Regions from separate parts of the Bacillus sp. 1A genome, predicted to be linked through region 1. Evidence: riboswitches for the same ligand, from Rfam matches in the RefSeq annotation. Region 1 holds a riboswitch; each other region holds the start of a gene.
What was found. A riboswitch is a leader RNA that binds a small molecule or an ion and turns the genes downstream of it on or off. The one in region 1 is predicted to bind S-adenosylmethionine.

Region 1 (4,986 bases):
GAAAAGGCATTGCTTTCCAACACCTTTTCTCCTATCACTATATCATAAGCCTGTTTTATAATATACTACTATTATTTTGTTAACTCTTTCGTTAACGATACATCATTCTTCTCTTTCATTTCACGCTCAAGCTTTGCAATCTTCATATCAAATGTGTCACGTTCATGCTCCTCATTTATACGAGATTCTAAGTCGCGAATATGATCTTCAATTTCTTCAAAGCGTAAGAACGGATTATTTTCATCCATTTTATGCATCGCTGTATTCATACGACGATTTGCATGTGCCATATTTTCACGTGCCATTAATTCCATACGTTTTGCGTGCATTTCTTTTAATTTATTTTTCATCTCAGCAAGACGACGCTCTAACTCATCAATTTGATCTACAACACCTGCATACATTTCTTCTAATCGAGTTACTTGCCCTTCATAATACGCTACTTCTTCTAACGCACGCTCATGTAGTTGTAATTCGCCTGCTTCTTGAGCGACGATCGCTTGCTTTGATCTTTTATTAACGAAATAACGTGCTTGCTCAAGCTCACGAGCGAAATTAGATTTTAATGTTTTGTGGCGCTCAATTAACTTCTCAATTTTTGTTATTTCACGCTCACTATCGCGTAAATATTGGTTTAACATCGCGATTGGATTTTTTCTTTCTTTCTCATCTAACACATTATGAAAATCTGCTAAAATTGCCTCGCGTACACGTCCGAATAAAGATTGTTTCATTATAATCTTCCTCTCTTCTACTTTATCAATTTAATTTGGTTTTTATTAATTTTTTATTAGTTTTTCATTAACTTGTTCCACTCATCTTCAAAGTTGCTATATGGTTTAGAACTTTCTGGTGCAGAATCAACAACTACATTTTTTTCTTTTTTCCACTCACGGTATCCGTAGTATAAAACTACTAATGCTGCGATACCGATTAATGCTGGGGAATGAGAAAGGGCGATGGACAAGCCGATCAAACCAACAATACCCCAAGCTAACTTTCCAAAAAATGATTGTGCTCGCACAAATGATTTATAGCTCCAGTACACAACTCCTGCTCCAATTGCGAATCCTATAATACCAGCAAGACTGCCAAGAGCAATTAAAGCTAAAATACCAGCCGCGATAAACGCTAGAAATTGTTTCATCTTGTGCTTGCCTCCCTTCGATTTGATACTCTTATCTTAACTATTTTTTCACTTTTCCATAACGAGCTTAAGAACCGTTTTCGACTCAGACTTAAGACTGAGTTGCATTCAGCCTTTTGTAAAAATATGCGGTAGGGATAGGATGATTCACTCTTTTATCGCACATAAAAAGCCGTACAGAGAACATTCTCTATACGGCTTTGGTTACTATTCATAAACTTCATTTTAAATTATGCTGTTTTATGATACTCTTTCTTTCCCGCTACTTTAGAAAACCTCGGGAAACCAATTAATATAGAAATAATTCCACATACTCCAACTAAGATCGGATAAAACGCATATGGTAACAATTCAATCGGAGATAACGCCGCAAATCCTGCTGCCGTTAACATTTGCGCACCGTATGGAATTAACCCTTGCACACAACATGAGAAAAGATCTAATACACTCGCTGATTTACGAGGATCAATTTCATATTGATCTGCAATGTTTTTCGCAAGTGGACCTGTAAAAATAATAGAAATCGTATTATTCGCTGTACACATATTCGTCATACCTACTAAACCAGCGATACCGAACTCTGCTCCTTTTTTCGAACGAATGTTACGAGTTAAAATATTCATTAAATATTGAATACCACCATTATATTGAATCAGTTCGACCATACCACCAATTAAAATAGCAAGTAATACTAACTCCATCATACCGCCCATTCCAGTCGTTACACTTTTAAAGAAACTCTCTAACGTGTAACTTCCATCTAAAAGACCTATAACGCCGGATAGTACAGTTCCACCAGTTAACACAATAAGTACATTCCAGCCAAGCAATGCTGTAATAAGTACTCCTGCATACGGTAAAATCTTTATCCAGTCAAAGCTATGCGCTTTAATCTGCGTATCGCTCCCTAAAGTAATGATTACTAATAGTACAATTGTAATAATAGCCGCTGGTAATACAATTAAAAAGTTCGTTTTAAACTTATCTTTCATTTCTGTTCCTTGTGAGCGTACAGCTGCGATTGTTGTATCTGAAATAAATGATAAATTATCACCAAACATCGCTCCGCCAACAACGGTAGCCATCGTAAGTGCAATGGAGATATCAGTTTGCCCACTAATACCTACAGCAATTGGTGCTAATGCAGCAATTGTTCCCATTGAAGTTCCCATTGCTAATGAAATAAATGCCCCTATAACAAAAATTCCAGCTACGATAAATCCTTGCGGTAAAATGGATAACGCTAAGTTAACTGTAGAATCAACGCCGCCCATCCCTTTTGCCGTTTCAGAAAACGCTCCTGCCAGTACAAAAATTAAAACCATAATCATAATATCCGGGTTCCCTGCACCTTTAGCGAATCGTTCTACTTTTACATTAAAACTTTCTTTACGATTCATTGCTAAAGCGACTCCTACAGCAATTGAAATTGCTACAAGTATCGGCAATTTATAGAAATCACCTGTAATAATTCCAGAACCAATAAATAGCGCCAAAAATATCCCAAGTGGTAATAAAGCCAAACCATTTCCTCTCGTTTCTTTCAAAGTACCATCTCTCCCTAGTTTCAACCTTTTTCTAATGAATAACAAAAGACCTCTTCCAATGAGAAGAGGTCTTATACATCTATAAGGAACGCTCTTCTCATCTTTCAAGCACATGCTTGCTGGATTTGGCACAGCACTCTGAAATCGAGTCCGCTGCCGAGGCATCGTAGGGCCAGTCCCTCCGCCTCTCTTTATAAGAAGGTTTCATATTTATTTTTTAATAATAATTTCTTCCCTAACTTTACTCGCTTACAAAACAAAAGTCAATTATTTTTTGTATAGATTTTTTTGGTAATTATACAAAAATTTGAATACAACAATCATTTTAACTTTTTGATTTCTTCTTCCAATATTGAAATCCAATAAAATTCGCTATTTTTCATTGCATCTATTATCCATTTCGTAGTGTACCAAGCTAACTTATACTCTTCTTTTGTAACATCGCCACTTTTATAAGCATCCTCTAGCTCATCTTCATCCAATATATACATTTTACCGTTCGGTAATAACACTACATCTAAATATAAATCATCAAAATACGGTAAACCACGGTCGTCAATTTTATATTCTTTCGCCACATCGATATAATATTGCACTAATTTTTTCTGATCATCTAACATAGCTGTAATCGCAAAGTTTTTCCCGTCTATGAAATATTGAATCCACGTATATTGATTCCCTGCAATACAAAGTTGTTTACCATCATATTCTTTACAACTAGGTTCTCTTACCTTTTTTATTTCTAATATTCCTAGCATTCCTTCTTCTACTTGCTTAACCGTATAATCCTTCTCTATTAGTCGCTTCCACGAAGAACCGTCACCATATTTACGTTTCATTACGTCCGCTTCCCTTCTATATAGAAAAGCCCCCACATATTATGTGAGAGCTTGTTCAAATTATAATTAAGCTGCTTGCTTATTAGAAATTTCTTTCAAGTAGGCTTGTCCTTTTTCAGCGTCATACTGACCTTCCCACTTAGACATAACTACAGCTGCTAAAGAGTTACCTACAACGTTAACTGCTGTACGAGCCATATCTAAAATACGGTCAATACCAGCGATAAAGGCTAAACCTTCAGCTGGAATACCTACTGTACCAAGTGTCGCTAATAATACAACGAATGATACGCCCGGTACACCCGCAATACCTTTTGATGTAACCATTAATACTAGTAATAATGTAATTTGTTGTGTAATGGATAAATCAATACCGTACATTTGCGCTAAGAAAATAGCTGCAATTGCTTGATATAAAGTTGATCCATCTAAGTTAAATGAATAACCTGTCGGAATAACGAAAGATGTAATTGCCTTCGGACAACCGAACTTCTCCATTTTCTCCATGATTTTCGGTAAAACTGTTTCTGAACTTGCTGTAGAGTATGCTAAGATCAGTTCGTCTTTTAAAATTTTAAAGAATTGGAAAATGTTAATTCCAAATATTTTCGCTGTAAGTCCTAGTATGACTACAACGAAGAAAATCATCGCACCATATACAACTATGACTAATTTCCCTAATGGAATTAATGAAGATAAACCAAACGTCGAAACTGTTACACCAATTAATGCGAATACACCAAACGGTGCAAATTTCATAACTTGGTTAGTCACGTAAAACATCGCATCTGCTACACCTTGGAAAAATTGAAGAACCGGTCTTCCTCTTTCACCAATCGCCGCAACTCCTAAACCAAATAGTACAGAGAAGAAGATAATCGCAAGCATATCGCCCTCAACCAATGATTTCATAATATTCGTTGGAACGATATTCACAAATGTATCTGCAAACGAATGACTTTGTACTTGAGCTGTTGTTTCTGCATATTTAGAAATATCAGTCTTTGTTAATTGATCCATATTCACGCCTTTTCCTGGTTGGAAAATATTCGCTACCAGTAGACCAACAACAATTGCAATTGTTGTAATAATTTCAAAATAAAGAATTGTTTTCCCGCCTAATCGGCCTAGTTTTTTAACATCGCCAACACCAGCAACTCCAACAACAATACTTGCTACAACAATCGGCACAACGATCATTTTAATTAATCGGATAAAAATATCACCAATTGGTTTTAGGTACCCTACAACTGTGCTATCGCCATAAAAAATTGCCCCCACCGCGATACCTAGAGCAAGTCCAATTAAAATTTGCCATGCAAGTCCTATTCTTTTCATATTTGTTGTAACCCCCTCTTCGATGTGTCACTCTACCTCTCATTCTATATTTATAAAACTTGAAATTAAGAGTATTACATATTATTCGACAATTCACTACATTTTGTCCCTGTTA
Region 2 (4,986 bases), 2.6 Mb from region 1:
TGTAAAGCTTTTACGATATGCTGCGGTGTTGGTTGATCTGGATTACCTTGACCTAGATTAATAACATCGTGACCAGCTGCAACGACTTTGTTAACTTTTGCAACAAGTGAAGCAAAAAATTGTGTAGGCAATGATGTTACTATCTCAGAAGGTTGAAATAATTTCATACTTTCCACCTCTTTTGAAAGTTGTTACAATTCTAGTGACAAATGATATAATCTTTCCAGTATTTTGTAAAGAAAAAATTAAGAATGGGGCTGACAAAATGAAAGTCGCATGTATTCAAATGGATATTGTCTTTGGAGATGTAGAAAAAAATATTGAGAATGCTAAAAATAAAATAAGCGAAGCGATGAAGGAAAGACCAGATGTGATTGTCTTACCAGAACTATGGACAACGGGATATGATTTAACGAGGCTTACTGAAATTGCAGATAGGGATGGATTGCAAACGAAAGAAAAGCTGAAAGAATGGTCGAAGCAATATGGTGTACATATTGTCGGTGGTTCTATAGCGAAGCAAACAGAGCAAGGTGTTACAAATACAATGTATGTGGTAAACAAGGAAGGAGAACTAGTCAATGAATATAGTAAAGTGCACTTATTTCAGCTTATGGATGAACATAAATATTTAATCGCTGGAAATAGTACAGGTGAATTTAGGCTAGATGATGTAGAGTGCGCCGGCACAATTTGTTATGACATTCGTTTTCCAGAGTGGATGCGCGTTCATACTGCTAAAGGTGCAAAAGTTTTATTTGTTGTAGCAGAATGGCCATTGGTTCGTTTAGTGCATTGGCGTTTGTTACTGCAAGCAAGAGCAGTTGAAAATCAGTGTTATGTTGTTGCATGTAATAGGGCAGGAAAGGATCCGAATAATGAGTTTGCCGGTCATTCTTTAATTGTCGATCCTTGGGGCGAAGTTGTTGTAGAAGCGAATGAAGAAGAATCAATTTTATTGGGAGAGCTTCATTTTGAGAAAATTAAAGAAGTACGCAAAGGAATTCCAGTTTTTGCAGATCGTCGTCCAGAATTATACAAATAAAATGTTGACAAGTGATTTTTATTCTTGGTATAGTCTTCAACATAAAGTTAAAAATTCAAAAAATTATACAACTCTTATCAAGAGCAGGTGGAGGGATTTGGCCCGATGAAGCCCAGCAACCGACCGTAATACCATTGTGAAATGGGGCGTTTATTTACGCCAAAAGGCACGGTGCTAATTCCAGCAGAAAGTAAACCTTTCTGGCAGATAAGAGGGGAGAAGATAAACTTCAAACCTCTTTCTTTGTGGAAAGAGGTTTTTCTACGTCAGAAAAACCTCTGAATTAAAAAAGGGGGAGAAGACGATGGGATATTATTCATTAACTGAAACGACAGCTATACAATATGCGAAAGAACATGGTTATTTTGAAAAGAAAGCAAATGTAGTTTGTCATGAAATTGGAGATGGAAATTTAAATTACGTGTTCAAATTAGATGATGGAGAGAAGTCTATTATAATCAAACAAGCACTGCCATATGCGAAAGTAGTTGGTGAGAGCTGGCCACTGTCTATAAAAAGAGCGACGATTGAAAGTAAAGCATTACAAATTTTTGCGAAGTATGTGCCGGAATATGTGCCGGTAGTGTACAGTCATGATGAAGAGTTAGCAGTAACGGTCATAGAAGATCTATCGAGGCTAACAATTGCAAGAAAAGGATTAATAGATGGAGAGGAGTACCCGCTTTTATCCCAACATATTGGTCGCTTTCTAGCACATGTGTTGTTTTATACTTCAGATTTCGGTTTACAATCAGAAGAGAAAAGGGTACTAGAAGGTGCATTTGTAAACCCAGATCTTAGTAAAATCACGGAAGATTTAGTGTTTACAGATCCGTTTAGTCATTATGATACGAATGATTATGAACCAGAGTTACAACTAGCGGTGGATGAACTATGGAGTGACAAAAATTTAAAATTAAAAGTAGCACAGTATAAATATAAATTTTTAACGAGAAAAGAAGCGCTTATTCATGGTGATTTACATACTGGTAGTATTTTTTCATCCCCTGCTGAAACGAAAGTAATTGATCCAGAATTTGCAACATATGGTCCATGTGGATTTGATCTTGGCCAATTTATTGCAAATTTATTATTAAATGCACTATCCCGTGAAGAGGAAAAAAGAAGTGTGCTATTTTTCCATATTGAGAAAACATGGAGTTATTTTGTAGAAGCTTTTACGAAGTTATGGATTGGAGAAGGTGTAGAAGCATATACGAAAGAGAAACAATGGTTGCCAATTATTTTGCAAAATATTTTTACAGATGCCGTTGGATTTGCCGGATGTGAGCTTATCCGTAGAACAATTGGCTTAGCGCATGTAGCTGATTTAGATGGAATAGCAAATAAAGAAACGAGGATTCAAGCTAAGAAACAAGCGTTATCCTTAGGTAAAGAACTAATAAAATATGAAGCTAAGAGTGCTGATATTCAACTGTTCCGAACATTATTTCAACAGACAGTTTCTGGAGGGATAAAAGCATGAGTACAATTGTTACGGTTCCGAGATCTGTCAGTTGGAAAGGTGATGCCATTGCAGTATTAAATCAAACAAAGTTGCCGCATAGTACAGAATACAAAACATTAACGACGATTGAAGAGGTATGGAAAAGTATTGTCATGCTAGAAGTACGAGGAGCACCTGCAATTGGAATTGTAGCTGCATTTGGCTTGGCACTTGCATCAAAAAAATATAATACTGTACATATGGAAGAATTTCAAAAGAAGTTTAATAGAGATTGTAATTATTTAGGAACGTCACGCCCGACAGCAGTCAATTTATTTTGGGCAATCGATCGTATGAGAGAATCCATTCGAGAAATTACTACAATAAAAGAAGCACAAAAAATATTAGAAGAAGAAGCGCTTCTCATTCAGCAAGAAGATGAAGCGGTATGCCGGAGTATTGGAGAACATGCATTAACATGCTTTAAAAACGGTGATAACATTTTAACAATTTGTAACGCTGGAAGTATTGCAACTGCTAGATATGGTACTGCATTAGCACCGTTTTATATTGGGAAAGAAAAAGGTGTACGTTTACATGCGTATGCGTGTGAAACGAGACCGGTTTTACAAGGCGGGCGTTTAACGACCTGGGAATTAAAACAGGCAAATATTGATGTAACACTTATTACAGATAATACGGCAGCGCATGCTATTCAAACGAAAGAAATAAACGCGATTATTGTAGGAGCGGACCGAATTGTCGCAAATGGAGATGCAGCAAATAAAATCGGAACAATGAATTTAGCTATATTAGCAAAGTATTTCGATATTCCATTTTACGTTGCAGCTCCGTTATCTACGTTTGATATTACGAAACAAACAGGTACAGAAATTGTTATTGAAGAAAGAGATGAAACCGAAGTTACGAAAATTTTTGGAAAACAAGTGGCGCCAATTGGAACTGATGTTTATAATCCTGCATTTGACGTAACACCGAATGAATTAATTACAGGTATTATTACTGAAAAAGGCATCATACACGGAGATTATAAACGGGAAATTGCATCGTTATTTGAAAGACAAGCTAATACATAATAGCTTGTTTTTTTATCCCGCATTAACGGGCAGTAAGACCCCCACCTCAAAATTCAGCGGAAGCAAAGAAGTTAGGTGGGGGTCAACTGCCCGTAAAAGCCCGATTGGTTCAACTAATAATCAGTGGGGGATGAAGAAAACCCCCACTGATTAAAGTTTCACTTTATGCCTAAATGTTTTCTTTTCTCTTATTTATATAATGGAAGGAGGCGGAAAAGATGGAAGAGTGGATCAGGATGATAGGTAATGTAGGGTTTCCGATTGTTGTAACATTATATTTACTCCATCGTATTGAAAGTAAATTAGATGGGGTAATTGTTGCAATCGAGAAACTTCCTAAACAATTACTAAAGTAGGAAGGTCCTCGCGATAGAAAGTAAAATAAAGTTTGCTCTTCGTGAGCAAACTTTATTTTTTACCCCCGCATTAATGGGCAGTAAAAGCCTTCACTTTATTGAGCAGTATAACCACCATCGATAACAACGGCTTGTCCAGTTATACCTCTTGCTTTTTCACTCGCTAAAAACATAGCATAATCAGAGATTTCTTGTACTTGCAATAAGCGTTTTTGTGGTACAAGTGGATAAATAACATCTTCTAAAACATTTTCAAGTGGTACATTTCGTGTAGTAGCTAAATCTTGTAGTTGATTACGTACAAGAGGGGTATCGACATAACCAGGACAAAGTGCATTAACGGTAATTCCGTGAGTAGCGCCTTCTAAAGCGGCAACTTTTGTTAATCCAATTACGCCATGTTTGGCGCTATTATAGGCAGATTTCCCAGCAAATCCAACGAGGCCATTAATGGAAGCGACATTAATAATTCGGCCATATTTTTGTTTTTTCATGATTGGGAAGGCATGCTTAATTGCGATAAAAGGAGCGATTTGCATAATTTTAATAAGTAGTTCGAACTTTTCGGTTGGAAAATCTTCAATTGGTGAAACGTGCTGCATTCCTGCGTTGTTAATTAATATATGTAATGAACCGAAATGATTAACTGTTTGAGAAATTGCAGCTGTAATTTCTTCTTCAGATGTAACATCACATTTTAAACCGATAGCTTGATAGCCTTCTTTTTGTAATTGTTCAGCAGCTTCTTTTGCACGTTCTTCAAGACGATCGGTAATCACAACTTTTGCACCTTCTTTTGCAAAAGCGTTTCCCATTTCATAACCAATACCGCTTGCAGCACCTGTTAAAAAGATAACTCGATTTGTAACCATGGTGAAAAACATCCCTTCGTAATAAAGTTCTCATATTGCTCTATTTAGAGAGGGGATAATAAAAATCCTGCAAAGATTTGGATAAATATTGTTAGCTATCTTGTTTTGCAAAATAGTCTCTGCTATACTATTTTGTAAAGCAAGATACTTACGCTTATCTATCTTGTAA
Region 3 (4,986 bases), 430 kb from region 1:
ACAGGATTTTGTATGCTAAATATAAAAATAGTATTTAAATAGGACGTTTATATTATCTATATCATTTCTTTTATATAAAAGGAAAAAAGTAATTAAGAGAAATTGAGAGTAGCTTATACTGATGTATTTGAAAGTATGCAATAAAAAAACATCTTAAATAATAAAAATTTATTGTAAAACGATAAATTTTATATTAAAATCAAAAACAGAATAAATAAGTGTGGTGCTTTTTATGGAAAAGATAAAAATGTTGTTTTTGTAATTAGAGGAGGTATAAATATGGACATTAACAATTTTATTATTGAAAATATGGATAACCCTCATGAGTTGGAGAGAATGTATAGAAAAGACCCGAAAGTTTTTAAAAAGTCATTCTCACAAGCATGGGATGAAAAACCTGATTCTCAGGTACTAGCTGCTTGGTACGAAAGATTGCATTTCAAGGAGACGGCAAATAAAGAAAAAATATCGCTGTTTCAAAAAGGTTTCTTATTCATGGGTATGTTAGCTATTCTAGCTGGACTAAGCACCAGAATCATTTTCCACTTTGTCGAGCAGGAAGCAATTGCTCCAATTAACTTGGCTTTTGGTGTAATTCCCTTTATTGCTGCTTATTTTATTTACAATAATACTCCGAAAAAAAGTATTATTTATTTCCTTGCGGCGTTGTTACTAATTTCCGGATTGTATCTTAATATGTTGCCATTAAATTATAAAGACAGCAGTATCCTTGCTTATTTACATTTTCCTATAATGTTATGGGTTTTAGTAGGGATTGCGTTTACAGGAAATGAATATTCAAAAGGTAGTACAAGATTAGCTTATATTAAATTTAATTTAGAATATTGTCTTCTCTACGCGAGTATGGCCGTGAGCGGAATGGTATTAGCAGTATTCACCATGAAGTTATTTAGCTTCGTTGACTTGGATATAGGAGAATTCTATTTTAGTAATGTTGTGTTATTTGGTGCTGCTGCTCTCGCTATTGTGGCTGCATATTTAGTATCAATGAATCTTAAACTTGCTAAAAATATTACACCATACATATCTAAAATTTTTAGTCCTCTTGTCCTAATCACATTGTTGATCTATCTTATAACAGTTATATGGGTCGGGAAAAATCCGTTCTTGGACCGCAATTTCTTAATGGTCTTCAACGGAATACTCCTTGGCGTATTGGCCGTTACCATATTTTCTATCGTTGAGAGTGACTCAGATGAGAAAAAGAACATTTCAGATTATATCAATTTTGCCTTAATTGTTCTGGCACTTATTATTGACACTGTGGCTTTGTCAGCCATCATATTCAGACTTTCTTCTTACGGGATTACACCTAATAGACTTGCTGTTTTAGGGGTAAACATACTGATCTGGGCAAATTTAATTTGGATTATGTTTTCCTATATGCGTTTCTTGCAAAACAAATCAGGACCAACAGCTATCCAAGATGCCGTTACGAAGTATTTACCAATTTACGGACTTTGGGCAGCTTTCGTTATGTTTACGTTTCCTTTAATTTTTAATTAGTAAGGAACTGTTAATGTAACGAAAAGTCAATCTTCCGTAACGTATAATATCAGCTTATTTTTATTTTAGATATGGAAAAATATGTTGAAAATATTTTGGCGTAATATATAATAAATTTAGATAATTGTATAAAAACTTCTTATTAAGAGAGGTGGAGGGACTGGCCCTTCGAAGCCTCAGCAACCTTATGTGATATAAAGGTGCTAAATCCTGTAGGATCTAAAAGTCCTAATAGATAAGAAAATAGGTATAAGTAAACCTTCTTCTTATTTTGAAGAAGGTTTTTTTGTCATTTAAATAGAGAATTAGAAAGGTAGTGATACAGAAGAGAAAGAATCAAAGAAAATATAGAAGGAGAAACCGGAGGGCATAGTGAATAATCAAGTTGGGGGTTTAAAAGAGGATAGCGCTAGTAATAGTATTTGGAGCAATAAAATTTTTTCGTATTTTTTCTTAGCAAGTTGCATTTCTTTAATAGGTAATTCTATGGTTACGCTCGTTTTACCGTTATGGGTAATGAAATTGACGAACTCTCCATTACTTGTTTCTGGGATAAACGTTGCAATTGCAATGGCGGCGATTTTGTTTGCACCTGTAACAGGGACGTTAGCAGATCGAATGTCGAGAAGGAAGCTTATGATAATTGCAGATGTTATGAGATGTATCGTTATGATTTGTGTTGCGGTAATAGCATTTTATAATAAAATGTTGTACATTCCGTTACTACTGTTACTTATTATACGTTCAATTGGGAGTGCTTTATTTACTCCAGCTTCAAATGCAGCATTAGTAACATATGTGGAAGAAAAGCATGTTCAACAGGCGATTACGCTGAGACAAATCTCAATACAAATCATATCGGTAGCCATTCCTTTAATGGCTAGCTTTTTAATTAGTATTTTTAATTTTCATGGAGTATTTATGTTAGATGCAATTACATTTTTTATATCATTTTTAATTTTAATGAAAATTAAATTTCCACGTGAATTAAAAGGAGAAAAGAAAAAGCCTTTTTATGAAGACTTTAAAGAGGGGTTCTCACTTTTAAAAAGTAATCAATCATTGAAAATGTTGCTTATGAGCGCTGCAATCATTAATTTGCTTGGAGCGGCGTGTATGCTATCACTGCAAGTAATCGTTGTTAGAGAAATGGATCTTTCTATGCAGTGGTATAGTATAGTTTTTGCGGCATCACCGATAGGAATTTTAATTGGGGCATTAATTACTAAAAAGATTCGTACATATAAAACGATTACAACTGCTTTTATATGTACTGCTATTATGGGAATTTTTAATGCTGCAATGGGTACGACGTTAAATCCGGTATTATTTTCTGTTTATTATTTTCTGTCAGGAATTGCATTTGGGGTAAGTAATATATATTTTGGAGTGTTGTATAGAAAGTTAATTCCAAATGAAGTGCAAGGAAGATTTTTCGGTTTTTTAAGTTCGTTATTATTAGTATCTACTCCAGTTGGAATTGCAATAACAGGATATTTCTTAGAGTCAATTTCAGCTTCTATTTTATTTATTATAATTGGTATTATTACGTTTTTAGTTTCGGTTATTTCATTTGTAATGATAAATAAGAAATAAGTGTTGTATGAGATTTTTCAATAATAAAAAACGTCCTATAGCAGGACGTTTTTTATTATGTATATTGCTGTTTTTTCTTAATAAGTAATAACACTTGTGAAACACAAGCAAGTACCGGTAACTCAATCAACGGTCCGATAACGAGTGCAAGTGCGATAAGAGGTTCGTCTGGAAAAGCAGTTACAGCAATAGCAAGTGCAACAGGTGAGTTTCTTGCTAATGTTGTTAAGCTTAGACTTACTGTATCTTTATAAGATAAACGCATCATGCGTCCGATAAATTGTCCTAGTAAAAAATTAATGATAAAGAACAATAGAATAGGAATGAGTAATAGTAAAACGACATTCATATTTTGTAGTAAATATTTACCTTGTGATGCAAACATCGCTACGATTGCTAAACTTAAAAATAAGATTTGAGCAGAGCTGAAAAACGGAATGAGTTTATTCTCGAGTGTTTTAGTTTTTTTCAGTATATTCATAATGAATTTTGTAGCGTGTGCAAGTACAAATGGTAAGACGATTACGATAACAATACTTTCTACTAAAACAGAAACAGCTACAGTCTTCATGACACCAGCAAATAAAAATAAATAAATGGGAAGGAGTAGTACTTGCAATATTAAATTTACAGGCAAAATTGCAGTAGAAAGTGCTACATTTCCTTTCGCAATTTCAGTAAAGATTAAGTACCAATCTGTACATGGAGTAACCATTAACATAATAAATCCAACCCAAAGTGCTGGATGATTTGAAAGAAATAGTGCACCTAACCCCCAAGCGAGTAAAGGTGTCCATACAAAATTAATGGTAAGGCTCGTTCCAGCGAATTTTAAATTACGGAATCCATTTTTTATTTCTTTCAATGGAGTGCTGAGGAATAATCCATACAGCATAAAAAATAAGAAGGGGACAATAAATTGCTCTGAATACATATGTATCAAATTAAATTGTCCGAGTACGATGCCGCATGTAACAGCAAAAAGAATAATAAAAGTTTGAATCTTTTCTATAGTGCTCATGAGTAAATCCTTTCTAAATATGAATGGCCCTCTTTGTATTCATTATACAAATAATAAAGTTATAATGGGTGTTTTAATTGTATTGGCGCTATTACTTTTAATTCGAGATATTATTTTTTATTTAAAGTTACTTGACTAAAGTAAGTGTGTGTATTACAATCACTTACATAAGGTAATTAGATAACAAAAAGTTCGCAATATCTTTACTTAAGGCATCAATTGGAACTTTTTATTAGAATAAGAATTTTTATGATGATGAATAATGAATATGACAAGAAAGCTTAGGTGAAGAAAATGGGGTTATTTAGCTCATTATTTGGTAAAAAAGAAGAAAATACAAAAGTAGAGGGGAATAAAACAATGTCAAAAGTATTATTTGTAAAAGCAAACGATCGTCCAGCGGAGCAAGCAATTAGTTCAAAAATGTATGAAACGTTTGTAAGTACTTATAAAGAAGCTAATCCGAATACAGAAATTGCAGAGTTAGATTTATTTGCATTAGATCTTCCTTATTACGGAAATATCGCTATTTCAGGTGGATACAAACGTAGTCAAGGTATGGAGTTAACAGCTGAAGAAGAGAAGGCTGTAGCAACGGTAGATCAATATTTAAATCAGTTTTTAGAAGCTGATAAAGTTGTATTTGCGTTCCCACTATGGAACTTCACAGTGCCAGCGCCATTAATTACGTATATTTCATATTTATCTCAAGCTGGAAAAACATTTAAATATACAGCAAATGGTCCAGAAGGTTTAGCTGGGGATAAGAAAGTCGTTGTATTAGGTGCGCGTGGTTCAGATTACTCTTCAGAACAAATGGCTCCTATGGAAATGGCAGTTAA
Region 4 (4,986 bases), 2.1 Mb from region 1:
AGCGTCTAACGTTTGAAAATGTTTGTAGCGTTTATCAACAGCTTCACCTTTTCCTTCTACTTGTACAACATAAAAGGAAAGATAATTTATTTCAAAATCCATATTTATCACCTTGTTTCATTTCATTAACTCTTATCAGTATAGAGATGGAAAAAACTTTCGTCAATTTATATAAAGGAAGGGGGAGCCCCTTCCTTTATATATTTTTTACTTTCGAAATTAAAATCCGTCTTCTAATGCTGAAAATGGAATGTTCAGTCTGTTTTCTACTGTACGTAAACGCTGGTTTAAGCGGTTTAATCTACGTGTATGACGCTCAACCGTGTTTTCTAATTGACGTACTCTTTGCTCAAGTTCATTTACTCGTCTTTCTAGTTGACGGTTTCCAGTACCAGGAAAAGAGATTGGAAGTTGGAATTGTCGATTTTGATCATATGGATTAACTTGTTCTACTGGATCTATATATTGTTGGTATTGTGCTTGTAAATCATATTGAGGCTGATAAGCATTTTGGTTATATGGATCGTATGGATTGTAGGGGTACATAAAACATCCTCCATTTCTTTAAAATAGGTTAATTCACCATAATGTATGTGTAAAAGCGGAGTGTGGCACGGCAAATACCTATTTATGTTCACAAGGTGTTTCTTTATAAATAAGAATATGGAGTTTTACATTTGTATTTCTTTCGTTTTATGGTATATACTGGATAAAAAGGTGAGGTTACATAAAGGTTACAATTCTATCGAACTCCAACTTTTATGTAAATATGTATAGACATTTAGAAAAGAAAAGAGTAATTTATATAGAGTAAAAAATAACTTGTAACATTTTATAAATATATTGTAAAATGATTGTAACAAAACATACATAAAAATGAAATAATACATAAAAGTAATATTGGGAAAAAGGGGAGAGTATATTGTTCCGTAAAGTAAAGGGTATATTAGTTGGGGTGTTATGTGTAGCTATAGTGAGTGGTTGTGGTGCAAAAGTAAGTGATGTTGCATTAGTAAGTGACATTGGTGGCCACACGGTAGAGGCTAAAGCAGAGGTGCAGGATTCTATTAGTTTAGTAGATGGTCGTACTGGTACGGAAGTGAAAAAGCTAGATTTATCGAGTCTAGGTTATTTTGAAGATGAAGCAAAATTTAAAAAATCGGTAACGAAGGTTGCTAGTGAGGTTGGGAAAAGCGTTGATAAAAAGATGGTTCCTTCACGCGTAGCACCTGATGGAAGTTGGCAAGAAGGAAAACCTGCTTATGAGTTAATGGAAAAAGAATTAGTAGATAAATTATTAAACGTTGGTATGTGGGATTCTTCCTATCAATTACCTATTGTTGAGAAAAAGCCTATCGCAACATTAAGTGATGCGCAAGGAAGTGGTACGGTAATTGGTAGATATGAAACGAATTTAGGTGGCTCAGCAGGTGGCCGTATTGAGAATATTCGCTTGTCAGCAGCGGGCATAAATGGGGTTGTATTAGCGAAAGGAGACCGTTTCTCTTTCAATGCATTAATTGGTGATACAACGCCAGATAAAGGATACCAATTAGGAAAAGAAATTGTAGATGGTAAATTAGTAGATGGATACGGCGGTGGTGTTTGTCAAACATCATCAACTTTATACAATGCAGCAGATCAAGCTGGTTTGAAAATGGTAGAGAGAACGACACATTCTAAAACGGTAGGTTATGTTCCACAAGGAAGAGATGCTACAATTGCGTATCCATACTTAGACTTAGTGTTTGAAAACACGAATGATGCACCTGTGAAACTTTATATGGGCATTCAGGGTGGAAAGTTAGTTGCCGAAGTACATAAAATGAGATAAGAATAATTAATCTATAAAAAAGCCATTATTTCTATTAAGAATAGAAATAATGGCTTTTTCTGTGCGATTTATCCAGTGTAAATTATACACCTTAAGACTGGGTGAATGTGAGGGATAAGCTATTCGAAAAAGTGTTGAATTTAATTCTTATTTTTCCTATTGACATTATATATAATTAACTGTATTCTTCATATTAACAACTAAATAAATGGAAATATTTATTAGTTTTCTTATCAAGAGAGATGGAGGGACTGGCCCGATGAAATCTCAGCAACAGGCTACAAAAGTACTGTGCTAATTCCAGCAAACGTATGAAGCGTTTGGAAGATGAGGGGAAATGGATTAACATTCAACTCTTCTTATATGTGTAAGAAGAGTTTTTTGTTTAGAGAGGGGGGATAAAGTGAAGTTTGATGTAACGTATTTTTTAGAAAGTTTTCCGCAATTATTTAAGTATGTATACATAACTTTAGGGATTACTGTAGTTTCAATGATTATTTCTTTTGTTATAGGGATTGGCTTGGCGATCATAACGAAAAACAAAACGAAATTTTTATATTCTATTGCAAGAGTATATATATCTTTCTTTAGAGGAACACCTTTATTAGTTCAATTGTTTGTGTTGTATTTCGGATTGCCGCAAATATTTCCAGCCTTTACAGTACTTACAGCGATGCAAGCGACTTTAATCGGTCTCAGTTTAAATAATGCAGCATATTTGTCAGAGATTATTCGGGGCTCATTAAATGCTGTGGAATCAGGACAAATGGATGCTTGTTTATCAGTTGGAATGACAAAGGCGCAAGCGATGCGACAGATTATCTTTCCACAAGCTATTCGTGTCGCAGTACCGTCACTTGGAAATAATTTTGTCGGATTGTTAAAAGAATCTTCGTTATCTTTTGCACTTGGGGTGGCTGAAATTTTAGCGCAGGCGAAGATGCTAGCGGCACAATCGTATCGTTATATGGAAAGTTACTTAGCGGTAGCGATTGTATATTGGATTATTACAATAGTAATTAGTTGGGGACAGAAAAAGTTAGAAAAGAAACTTGATGCACCGTATTTGTAATAGAAATGAGGTGATATGTGTGATTGAGATAAGTGATTTGTATAAATCTTACAAAAGTAATGAAGTATTAAAAGGAATCTCACTTACTGTAAATAAAGGAGAAGTGGTAGTCATTATTGGGCCTTCTGGTTCAGGTAAATCGACATTATTAAGATGTTTAAATTTATTAGAACAACCAGAGGATGGAAGTATTAGAATTGAAGATTTAGAGATTCATGCAAAGAAGCTTTATAAAAAAGAAATAATACAATTACGTCAAAAAACAGCTATGGTTTTTCAAAACTATAATTTATTTAAAAATAAAACAGCATTACAAAATATTACAACACCATTAACAGTTGTACAGAAAAAAAGTGAAGAAGAAGCGAAAAGAATAGCAAGAGAAATATTAAAACAAGTAGGTTTAGCTGAAAAAGAAGATTTCTACCCAACGATGTTATCAGGTGGGCAACAACAAAGGATTGGAATTGCGAGAGCGATGGCATTAAATCCAGCTATATTATTGTTTGATGAACCGACTTCAGCACTAGATCCAGAATTAGTGAATGAAGTATTACAAGTAATTAAAGATTTGGCAAGACAGCATATAACGATGGTTATTGTTACACATGAAATGAATTTCGCAAAAGAGGTAGCGGACCGCATTATATTTATGGCTGATGGCATTATTGTAGAGCAGGGAACGCCGGAGGAGATTTTTAGGAACCCACAAAATGAACGTACGAAAAAGTTTTTACGACAATTGAATGCTTCAGAAGAAGGCAATCATTTCGTTATTTAGGAGGGAGAATTATGAGGAAATCATCATTATTACTAACATTGGCATTAACAGTATCGGTTGGGCTTTTATCTGCTTGTGGTTCAGATACAGCGAGCAAAAAGACAGATGAAAAAGTAGTGAAAGTTGGGACGTCTGCAGGTCGTAGCCCATTTATTTTTAAAGAGGGTGAGAAAGTAAAAGGTTTTGATGCTGAAATTATTGAAGCTGCTGCTAAAAAGGCTGGATATAAAGTTGAATGGAATGTTTCTGATTTTGAAGGGTTATTTGGTCTATTAGATTCAGGTCGTATTGATACGATTGCAAATGAATTATCGGTTTCTCCGGAAAGAAAAAAGAAATATGATTTTTCAATTCCATATGTATATTCAGGATCTGTTTTCGCGGTGAAGAAAGATAATAATACAATTAAATCGTTAGAAGATCTAAAAGGAAAGACTGTAGGTGTTGGGCTTGGTACAGCTGGGGAACAAGAATTAAAAGCTTTAAATAAGAATAATGCTTTTACAATTAAAACGTTCTCAGAGGATCCAACAGCGGAATTAAATGAAGTAGGACTTGGCCGTGTAGATGCTTACTATAATGATAAAGTGCAAGTAGAAACAACAATTAAAAAAGCGGATTTAGATAATGTGAAAGTAGGATTTGGTCCACTTAAATGGGGAGAGATTGCATTTCCATTTGCCAAAAAGAGCGAAAAGTTAGAAGATATAAACAAGGCGTTGAAAGAATTAGAACAAGATGGGACATTAAGCGAAATATCAAAAAAATGGCTGAAAGTTGATGCTACAAAAAAACAAAATTAAAATATGTTCGTTGAATGTGGCTATTGTCCATCAACTTATATAAAAATAAAAGGGAACTGGAGAGGAAGTTATTCATGGTACAAATTCATCCGAAAACACGTATTGGTCATGTTGAATTTAAAGTGCAAAATTTAGAGCGCCAAATTGCTTTTTATGAGAATGTAGTAGGCTTAGAAGTAATTCAGCGTGAGGAGAATAAAGCATATTTATCAGGAAAAGGTGGAAAGAACACGTTACTTGTTCTTGAAAAATTAGAGGACGGGGTACTGCAAGAACCGCGTACGACTGGTATATATCATGTAGCCTTTTTAGTTCCAACTCGTGAGGCTTTTGCTTCGGCATTATTTGGTGTGATTCGTAATAAGAACGTAATTGATAGTCCGGCTGAGCAAGAGGGACGTTATACATATTCAAATGAAATTTTACCAATTTCAAGGTTTAATAGCGCAAGCGATCATACGTATAGCGAAGCGTTTTATTTACAAGACTTAGAGGG

Region 2: another riboswitch for S-adenosylmethionine. It lies ahead of mtnK (S-methyl-5-thioribose kinase); the one in region 1 lies ahead of ACUN0F_RS26365 (Na+/H+ antiporter NhaC family protein).
Region 3: another riboswitch for S-adenosylmethionine. It lies ahead of ACUN0F_RS24220 (MFS transporter); the one in region 1 lies ahead of ACUN0F_RS26365 (Na+/H+ antiporter NhaC family protein).
Region 4: another riboswitch for S-adenosylmethionine. It lies ahead of ACUN0F_RS15420 (amino acid ABC transporter permease); the one in region 1 lies ahead of ACUN0F_RS26365 (Na+/H+ antiporter NhaC family protein).

Annotation. Positions count from the first base shown of each region.
Region 1 covers NZ_JBQYLZ010000001.1:5,158,761-5,163,746, forward strand. The annotation lists gene ACUN0F_RS26355 (PspA/IM30 family protein) at 72-734, opposite strand; gene ACUN0F_RS26360 (lmo0954 family membrane protein) at 791-1,147, opposite strand; gene ACUN0F_RS26365 (Na+/H+ antiporter NhaC family protein) at 1,378-2,694, opposite strand; SAM riboswitch class I at 2,789-2,894, opposite strand; gene ACUN0F_RS26370 (DUF402 domain-containing protein) at 3,015-3,533, opposite strand; gene gltP (glutamate/aspartate:proton symporter GltP) at 3,600-4,871, opposite strand.
Region 2 covers NZ_JBQYLZ010000001.1:2,510,229-2,515,214, forward strand. The annotation lists gene ACUN0F_RS12825 (pyridoxal phosphate-dependent aminotransferase) at 1-167, opposite strand, end outside; gene ACUN0F_RS12830 (carbon-nitrogen family hydrolase) at 182-1,045, shown strand; SAM riboswitch class I at 1,117-1,259, shown strand; gene mtnK (S-methyl-5-thioribose kinase) at 1,350-2,531, shown strand; gene mtnA (S-methyl-5-thioribose-1-phosphate isomerase) at 2,528-3,589, shown strand; gene ACUN0F_RS12845 (YvrJ family protein) at 3,808-3,945, shown strand; gene ACUN0F_RS12850 (3-hydroxybutyrate dehydrogenase) at 4,041-4,817, opposite strand.
Region 3 covers NZ_JBQYLZ010000001.1:4,733,571-4,738,556, reverse strand. The annotation lists gene ACUN0F_RS24225 (DUF4153 domain-containing protein) at 280-1,527, shown strand; SAM riboswitch class I at 1,664-1,769, shown strand; gene ACUN0F_RS24220 (MFS transporter) at 1,900-3,123, shown strand; gene ACUN0F_RS24215 (arsenic resistance protein) at 3,179-4,144, opposite strand; gene ACUN0F_RS24210 (FMN-dependent NADH-azoreductase) at 4,439-4,986, shown strand, end outside.
Region 4 covers NZ_JBQYLZ010000001.1:3,037,814-3,042,799, forward strand. The annotation lists gene ACUN0F_RS15405 (DUF3900 domain-containing protein) at 1-102, opposite strand, end outside; gene ACUN0F_RS15410 (hypothetical protein) at 220-546, opposite strand; gene ACUN0F_RS15415 (VanW family protein) at 923-1,834, shown strand; SAM riboswitch class I at 2,062-2,168, shown strand; gene ACUN0F_RS15420 (amino acid ABC transporter permease) at 2,238-2,906, shown strand; gene ACUN0F_RS15425 (amino acid ABC transporter ATP-binding protein) at 2,926-3,687, shown strand; gene ACUN0F_RS15430 (amino acid ABC transporter substrate-binding protein) at 3,699-4,490, shown strand; gene ACUN0F_RS15435 (VOC family protein) at 4,565-4,986, shown strand, end outside.